Regions from separate parts of the Pantoea sp. GABEPS69 genome, predicted to be linked through region 2. Evidence: predicted binding sites of a transcription regulator. Region 2 holds the regulator's gene; each other region holds the start of a gene.
The links. The regulator ArgR, encoded in region 2, controls arginine synthesis, uptake and breakdown. The targets are predictions, from matches to a motif close to ANTGAATAAAAATACANT.

Region 1 (2,270 bases), 330 kb from region 2:
GTTTCAGGGAAGCCGAAGCGAATATTCATACACTGCACCGCCTGCGACGCGGCGCCTTTCAGCAGATTGTCCTCCGCCGCGACGACGATCAGATGTTCGCCCTGCACCGCGAAGCCGATGTCGCAGAACGGCTGGCCGATAACCGCCTTCAGCGCCGGCACGCCCTGCTCGTAGACGCGCACCAGCGGCTTGTCGTGGTAGGCGCTATGGAACGCCGCCGCCACGTCGTCGTGGCTGACGCCCGGCTTCAGGCGGCAGGTGATAGTCGCCAGAATGCCGCGCGGGAAGTTGCCGAGGTGCGGCGTAAAAATCACCGGCGCGCCGAGGTGCGCGACGATTTCCGGATGATGACGATGATTAAACAGGCCGTAAGGCTGCAGGCTCACTTCGCAGAAGCTGGTGGCGACGCTCGCTTTCCGTCCTGCGCCGCTCACGCCGCTGGTGGCGTTGATCACCGGCCACTGGTCGGCGTTAAGCAGATCGCCTGCGATCAGCGGCTTCAGCGCCAGCTGCGCCGCGGTGGGATAGCAACCCGGCACCGCCACCAGCTGCGCCTCTTTGACCTGCGCGTGATTCCACTCCGCCAGGCCGTAGACCGCTTTATCGAGCCAGTCGCCGTGCTGATGGGTAAAGCCGTAATAGCGCTGATAAAATTCGCCGTCGTTAACGCGGAACGCGCCGGAGAGATCGAACACCACGCAGCCGGCCTTCAGGAATTCCGGCGCCAGATCGTGACTGACTTCGTGCGCCGTCGCCAGAAACACCACGTCCACCTTATCCGCCCACTCGGCCGCGCTGCTCAGCGGCTGCAGCGGCAGATCCACCACGCCTTTCAGCTGCGGATGCAGATCCGACAGAGGCTTTCCGGCATCCGGGCTTTGCGCTGAAACCGCCAAAGCGGTTATGTTCATATGTGGATGGCGATGAATGAAGGTGGCGAGCTCTACGCCAGCGTAACCACTGGCACCAACGATCAGCGTATTCAACATCAGGCTGTAACCCTTTTTACAGTCACACGTTCCGGGTCGCGGCTTTGCCCCGTTGCCCACGATGCCGTTTGCGAAGGATTTCTGCTTCCCAGCCAAGCGGCGTTAATGTATTTTTATTCACTATTAATGCATGAATATTGATACATCCTAACTCAAGGACCGTCAACAGTGAAGACAAAATTACCGCCTTTTATCGAACTCTACCGCCAGCTGATTGCGACTCCGACCATCAGCGCGACCGATGCGGCGCTCGATCAGAGCAATGAAACTTTAATCAATTTGCTGGCAGGCTGGTTTCGCGATCTGGGCTTCAGCGTCGAAGTGCAGCCCGTGCCCGGCACGCGCCATAAATTCAATATGCTGGCGCGCACCGGCGAGGGCGCCGGCGGCCTGCTGCTGGCGGGTCACACCGACACGGTGCCGTTCGACGACGGGCGCTGGACGCGCGATCCCTTTACCCTGACGGAGCATGACAACAAGCTCTACGGCCTGGGCACCGCCGACATGAAAGGCTTCTTCGCCTTTATTCTCGACACGCTGCGCGACGTCGACGTCAGCAAACTGAGCAAGCCGCTCTACATTCTCGCCACCGCCGATGAAGAAACCACCATGGCGGGCGCTAAGTACTTCTCTGAAACAGCGAGCATTCGTCCAGACTGCGCCATTATTGGCGAGCCGACCTCGCTGAAGCCGGTGCGCGCGCACAAAGGCCATCTCTCCCATGTGATTCGCGTGCAGGGCCAGTCGGGCCACTCCAGCGATCCGGCGCGCGGCGTCAACGCCATCGAACTGATGCACGACGCGATCGGTCACCTGATGCAGCTGCGCAACACTCTGAAAGAGCGCTATCACCACGACGGCTTCGCCATTCCCTATCCGACCATGAACTTTGGCCATATTCACGGCGGCGACGCGGCGAACCGCATCTGCGCCTGCTGCGAGCTGCACATGGATATTCGCCCGCTGCCGGGCCTGACGCTGAGCGATCTGGAAGGGCTGCTGAACGAGTCGCTGGCGCCGGTCAGCGCACGCTGGCCGGGTCGTCTTACGGTCGGCGAGCTGCATCCGCCGATTCCGGGCTACGAATGTCCGGCTAACCACGAACTGGTCGCCGTGGTGGAAAAACTGCTCGGCACGCCGACCGAAGTGGTGAACTACTGCACCGAAGCGCCGTTTATTCAGGAGCTGTGCCCGACGCTGGTGTTGGGGCCAGGATCGATCAACCAGGCGCATCAGCCGGATGAATTTATCGATACCGCATTTATTAAGCCGACTCGCGCC
Region 2 (2,270 bases):
GCGTTTCGGCCTGTTGATTCGATACCAGACTGGCTGCGCTAGCGCCAAACGACAGCGCGGCGGTCAGAGCGGCTAAAGCGATAAGTGATTTGGTTTTCATGGTCTACTCTCCTGAATTCATCGATAAGGCCACCCGATGCGCAATGCGCGCTTCAATAAGGTCGCCCGTCCAACGACGTCTGACTACCGCGCTTATTTATACAGCTCGGCAGTAGCGTGGTAGTTGCCGTTGTTATAAGCCTCGATTACGCGGTAGGCGCTGGCGCCTTTCTGCTCTGCCTTCGCGTTCAGCTCTTCTTTAATCTGCATGGGAGAACCGGCCACGCCGCTTACGCTTACTGAGCCGATAGACTGCAGATTTTGAGCCTGCTGCGCATTAACGGATTCTGCTGCAAAAGCGCCGAATGACAGAACAGATAGAATACTCAGGGTTGCGATAGTAGTTTTAACGTTCATATATATTTCCTCGTCGTCTGTTTTTGTCTTTTTGTTTGATGTGATTTGCGTCACGAAAAGAAGTATAGAACTAATAACGTCTGAAATTAATATCTGCCTAATAATGTTTTGTTGTGATTCTTTATCCTTATGGCTCTTTTTTATTCTTTATAGTTATAAAAAGTGCGTGAAAAAGCGGCATTTAGACAAAAATGGTTTTAAAAACAGTATATTAAGTTGCTTTAACTTTTTGTGCGAAAGGTCGTGGTGGATGTGGCTGGTTATTGATTTGGATCTGGGCATTATCGCTAATCGCGTAGTGTAAAGCAGCGTAAAATAGTGCGAAAGGTTAAGCAGGCAGAAAGGTATGACCATAGCCGTTCAGGGCGTCAGCTGGAAATAGAATAAGTTAACGGACTGGATAAGCAGGATATGAAATGGCTGACGGGGCAGGTAAGGCGACCGGCAGCGCGACTGCCGGTCAACGACGCGGGTTACAGCTCTTGTTCAAAGACGGTAAGAAGCGCGCCGTGCAGCTTTTTGACGGTAAAGGCACGCGCGGGCGTAATAAATATCGTATCGTCGCCGGCGATAGTACCGAGAATGCCTTCCGCTTTACCCAGGGAGTCAAGCAGACGGGCAATCAGCTGCGCTGCGCCAGGACTGGTGCGAATAACGATCAGCGCATCGTTATAGTCGATATCCAGCACCAGATTTTTTAACGGGCTGGTGGTCGTCGGCACACCCAGTTCCGCCGGCAGACAGTAAACCATCTCCATTTTGGCGTTACGCGTGCGCACCGCGCCGAATTTAGTCAGCATACGAGACACCTTCGACTGATTGATATTGTCGAAGCCTTCCTCCTGCAGCGCCTGTACTATCTCGCCTTGAGAGCTGAATTTCTCTTGTTTTAACAAGGCTTTAAACGCTTTAATCAATTCGTCTTGTTTAGATGGGTTTCGCATAAGCTACCAGTAAAGAAAAATGCCGAACGCCCGCCGACGGCAGATACATTATTATGCATATGAATGAATTTTTATGCAATTAGTCGATAAAAAAGGCGGGCGCCGCAGGTTGCGGGCGGCAATGATAACAAAATTTTTTGCGCAGACCAAAACGACGCAAGAGCAGGAAAAGCGAAGGTTGCAGAATTGTTATACAATTGAGGTGTCATATGGATAGCTATCACGGCCGTGCTCTATCTGCCATCGACATCGTTGTCGGTCATTCAGGCGCGTTGTGCTGACAAAGTAGCAACCCAAAAGATTAAGTGCTGCTGCACGCATAATGAACAGTGGGTTTGTCATCGTCTGAGAAGTTGATTCAGGTCTGGACACAGATGGAAATTCGGCTCTACTCTGCCCCACCTTAATAAGGAGTACAGAATGAAAGTTGCCGTTCTTGGCGCTGCTGGCGGAATCGGTCAGGCGCTCGCCCTTCTGTTAAAAACCCAGCTTCCGGCGGGTTCCGAACTCACGCTCTATGATATTGCGCCGGTGACGCCCGGCCTAGCGGTAGATCTCAGTCATATTCCTACCGCGGTTAAAATCCAGGGCTTTAGCGGCGAAGACGCGACGCCTGCGCTGCACGGTGCGGACGTCATCCTGATCTCGGCAGGCGTCGCGCGTAAGCCGGGCATGGATCGCGCCGATCTCTTTAACGTTAACGCAGGCATCGTGCGCAACCTGATCGAGCAGGTGGCGCAAACCGCGCCTAAAGCGCTTATTGGCATTATTACCAACCCGGTCAATACCACGGTGGCGATCGCTGCCGACGTGCTGAAAAAGCACGGCGTTTATGACAAAAATCGCCTGTTCGGCGTTACTACGCTGGAT
Region 3 (2,270 bases), 960 kb from region 2:
ATGCCGCCGTGCAGACCGTACTGCTCGGCCATCTGACGCCCCAGCGTGGTCTGATCGTCATGAAACGCCGGCAGACAGTGCAGAAACTTCACCTGCGGGTTGCCGGTCAGCTGCAGCATCGCCTGATTGACCTGATAGTCGCGCAGCAGCGCAATGCGCTCTTCCCATACCGCTTTCGCTTCGCCCATCGACACCCAGACGTCGGTATAGATAAAGTCCGCGCCCTTGACGCCTGCGGCGATATCCTCGGTCAGGGTGATGCTGCCGCCGGTTTGCTGCGCCGCCTGGCGGCAGGTTTCGACCAGATCGGCTTCCGGCCAGCAGCCTTTCGGCGCGACCAGACGCAAATCCAGGCCGGTCACCGCTGCCGCTTCCAGCATGCTGTTGCCCATGTTGTTGCGGGCGTCGCCGACGTAGACCAGCGTCATCTCGCTCAGCGCCTTGCCCGGCAGATGCTCCTGCATGGTGAGCAGATCCGCCAGCAGCTGGGTAGGGTGGAACTCGGTTGTGAGGCCGTTCCACACCGGCACGCCGGCGAATTCCGCCAGCGTCTCTACCAGCGCCTGGCCGTAGCCGCGGTACTGGATGCCGTCATACATGCGGCCCAGCACGCGGGCGGTATCTTTCATCGACTCTTTATGGCCGATCTGGCTGCCGCTCGGGCCGAGATAAGTGACATTAGCGCCCTGATCGTATGCGGCAACTTCGAAAGAGCATCGGGTGCGGGTCGAGTCTTTTTCGAAGATGAGCGCGATGTTTTTGCCCTTCAGGCGCTGGGTTTCGCTACCGTTTTTTTTAGCGCGTTTTAATTCAGCGGCGAGGTCGAGCAGGGAGGTGATATCGGCCGGGCTAAAATCGAGCAGCCGAAGGAAGTGGCGTTGAAAAAGGTGACTCATAACGGGCTCCAGTGCGTCCATTCTGATTGAATGAAAATTCAATCTAAACGTATGAATATTCATTTTCAACCCCAGCGTAAAGAAACTTTCCGTTTTGAGTAGTGGCGCGCCGGGCAGTGTGGGAAAATACTTGTTTATTGCCGAACACTGAGGGGAATTCGCCATGGCATATGAAGCATTGCTGGAAGAGCAGCGTGAAGAGACACGCCTGATCATTGATGAGCTGCTGGAAGACGGCAGCGATCCGGATGCGCTCTATACCATTGAACATCATCTCTCCTGCAACAACTTCGACTCGCTGGAAAAAGCGGCCGTCGACGCGTTTAAGCTGGGTTATGAAGTGACCGAGCCAGAAGAGCTGGAGCTGGAGGACGGCACCACGGTGATGTGCGTCGATATCCTCAGCGAGTCGGCGCTGAAGCCTGAGCTGATCGACGCGCAGGTTGAGCAGCTGGTCAATCTGGTGGGCAAATACAACGTCGACTACGACGGCTGGGGCACCTACTTCGAAGATCCCGACGCCGAAGATGAAGATGACGACGAAGATGGCGACATTATCGACGGCGACGAAGATACCGGCGTCCGCCACTGATTTCCCCTGGCGGAGCCGCGCGCTCCGCCTTTCCGTTTCCTGCCTTTTGAACAGACATGAACTACGCACCGCTGCTTGAGCCTATCTATCAGTTTCTACACTGCCGCACGCCGCAAGCCTGGATTGACGAGGCGCGCAAACCGGAAAACCTGACGCTGCTGCTGACCGACCATCTGGTTTGCGAACTGAAAGCGGCGCAGACCGCCACCTGGCTGATCCGTAAGTATGTCGCCGACAAGCCGAGCGGCGAGGCGATCCTCGCCTGGCTGAAGCCCTACGAAGATTTTATTTTCCGCGAGCACCCCGACAGCCAGTTTATTCAGGCGCATAAAAGCCTTTCTAAAAGCATCATTGTGCGCAACGAGCTGCCCTGGGCGGACGATCTGGTGGAGAAGATGGTGCTGCTGATTAAAGAGGAGCTGCACCACTTTTATCAGGTATGGGAGATTATGCAGGCGCGCGGCTTGCCCTATAAAAAGATCACCTCCAGCCGCTATGCCAAAGGGCTGCTGCGGGAGATCACCACGCACGAGCCCGATACGCTGGTGGACAAGCTGATCTGCGGCGCCTATATCGAAGCGCGATCCTGCGAACGCTTCGCCAGCCTGGCGCCCTGGCTGGATGCGGAGCTGGAGAAGTTCTATATCTCGCTGCTGCGTTCGGAAGCGCGCCACTATCAGGACTATTTAGCCCTGGCGGCGCAGATCTCGCCGAAGGATATCGCGCCGCGCGTGCGGGCGATTGGTGAAGCGGAGGCGAAGCTGATTAGCGAGCCGGACGCG

Region 1: the regulator ArgR is predicted to act here: its motif matches at 1,094-1,111, upstream of argC (N-acetyl-gamma-glutamyl-phosphate reductase).
Region 3: the regulator ArgR is predicted to act here: its motif matches at 922-939, upstream of argF (ornithine carbamoyltransferase).

Annotation. Positions count from the first base shown of each region.
Region 1 is NZ_CP118618.1:65,024-67,293, reverse strand. It holds gene argC (N-acetyl-gamma-glutamyl-phosphate reductase) at 1-989, opposite strand, end outside; gene argE (acetylornithine deacetylase) at 1,158-2,270, shown strand, end outside.
Region 2 is NZ_CP118618.1:394,957-397,226, forward strand. It holds gene PVE98_RS01920 (YdgH/BhsA/McbA-like domain containing protein) at 1-100, opposite strand, end outside; gene yhcN (peroxide/acid stress response protein YhcN) at 193-456, opposite strand; gene argR (transcriptional regulator ArgR) at 930-1,400, opposite strand; gene mdh (malate dehydrogenase) at 1,821-2,270, shown strand, end outside.
Region 3 is NZ_CP118618.1:3,543,423-3,545,692, reverse strand. It holds gene argF (ornithine carbamoyltransferase) at 1-896, opposite strand, end outside; gene rraB (ribonuclease E inhibitor RraB) at 1,060-1,488, shown strand; gene miaE (tRNA isopentenyl-2-thiomethyl-A-37 hydroxylase MiaE) at 1,545-2,270, shown strand, end outside.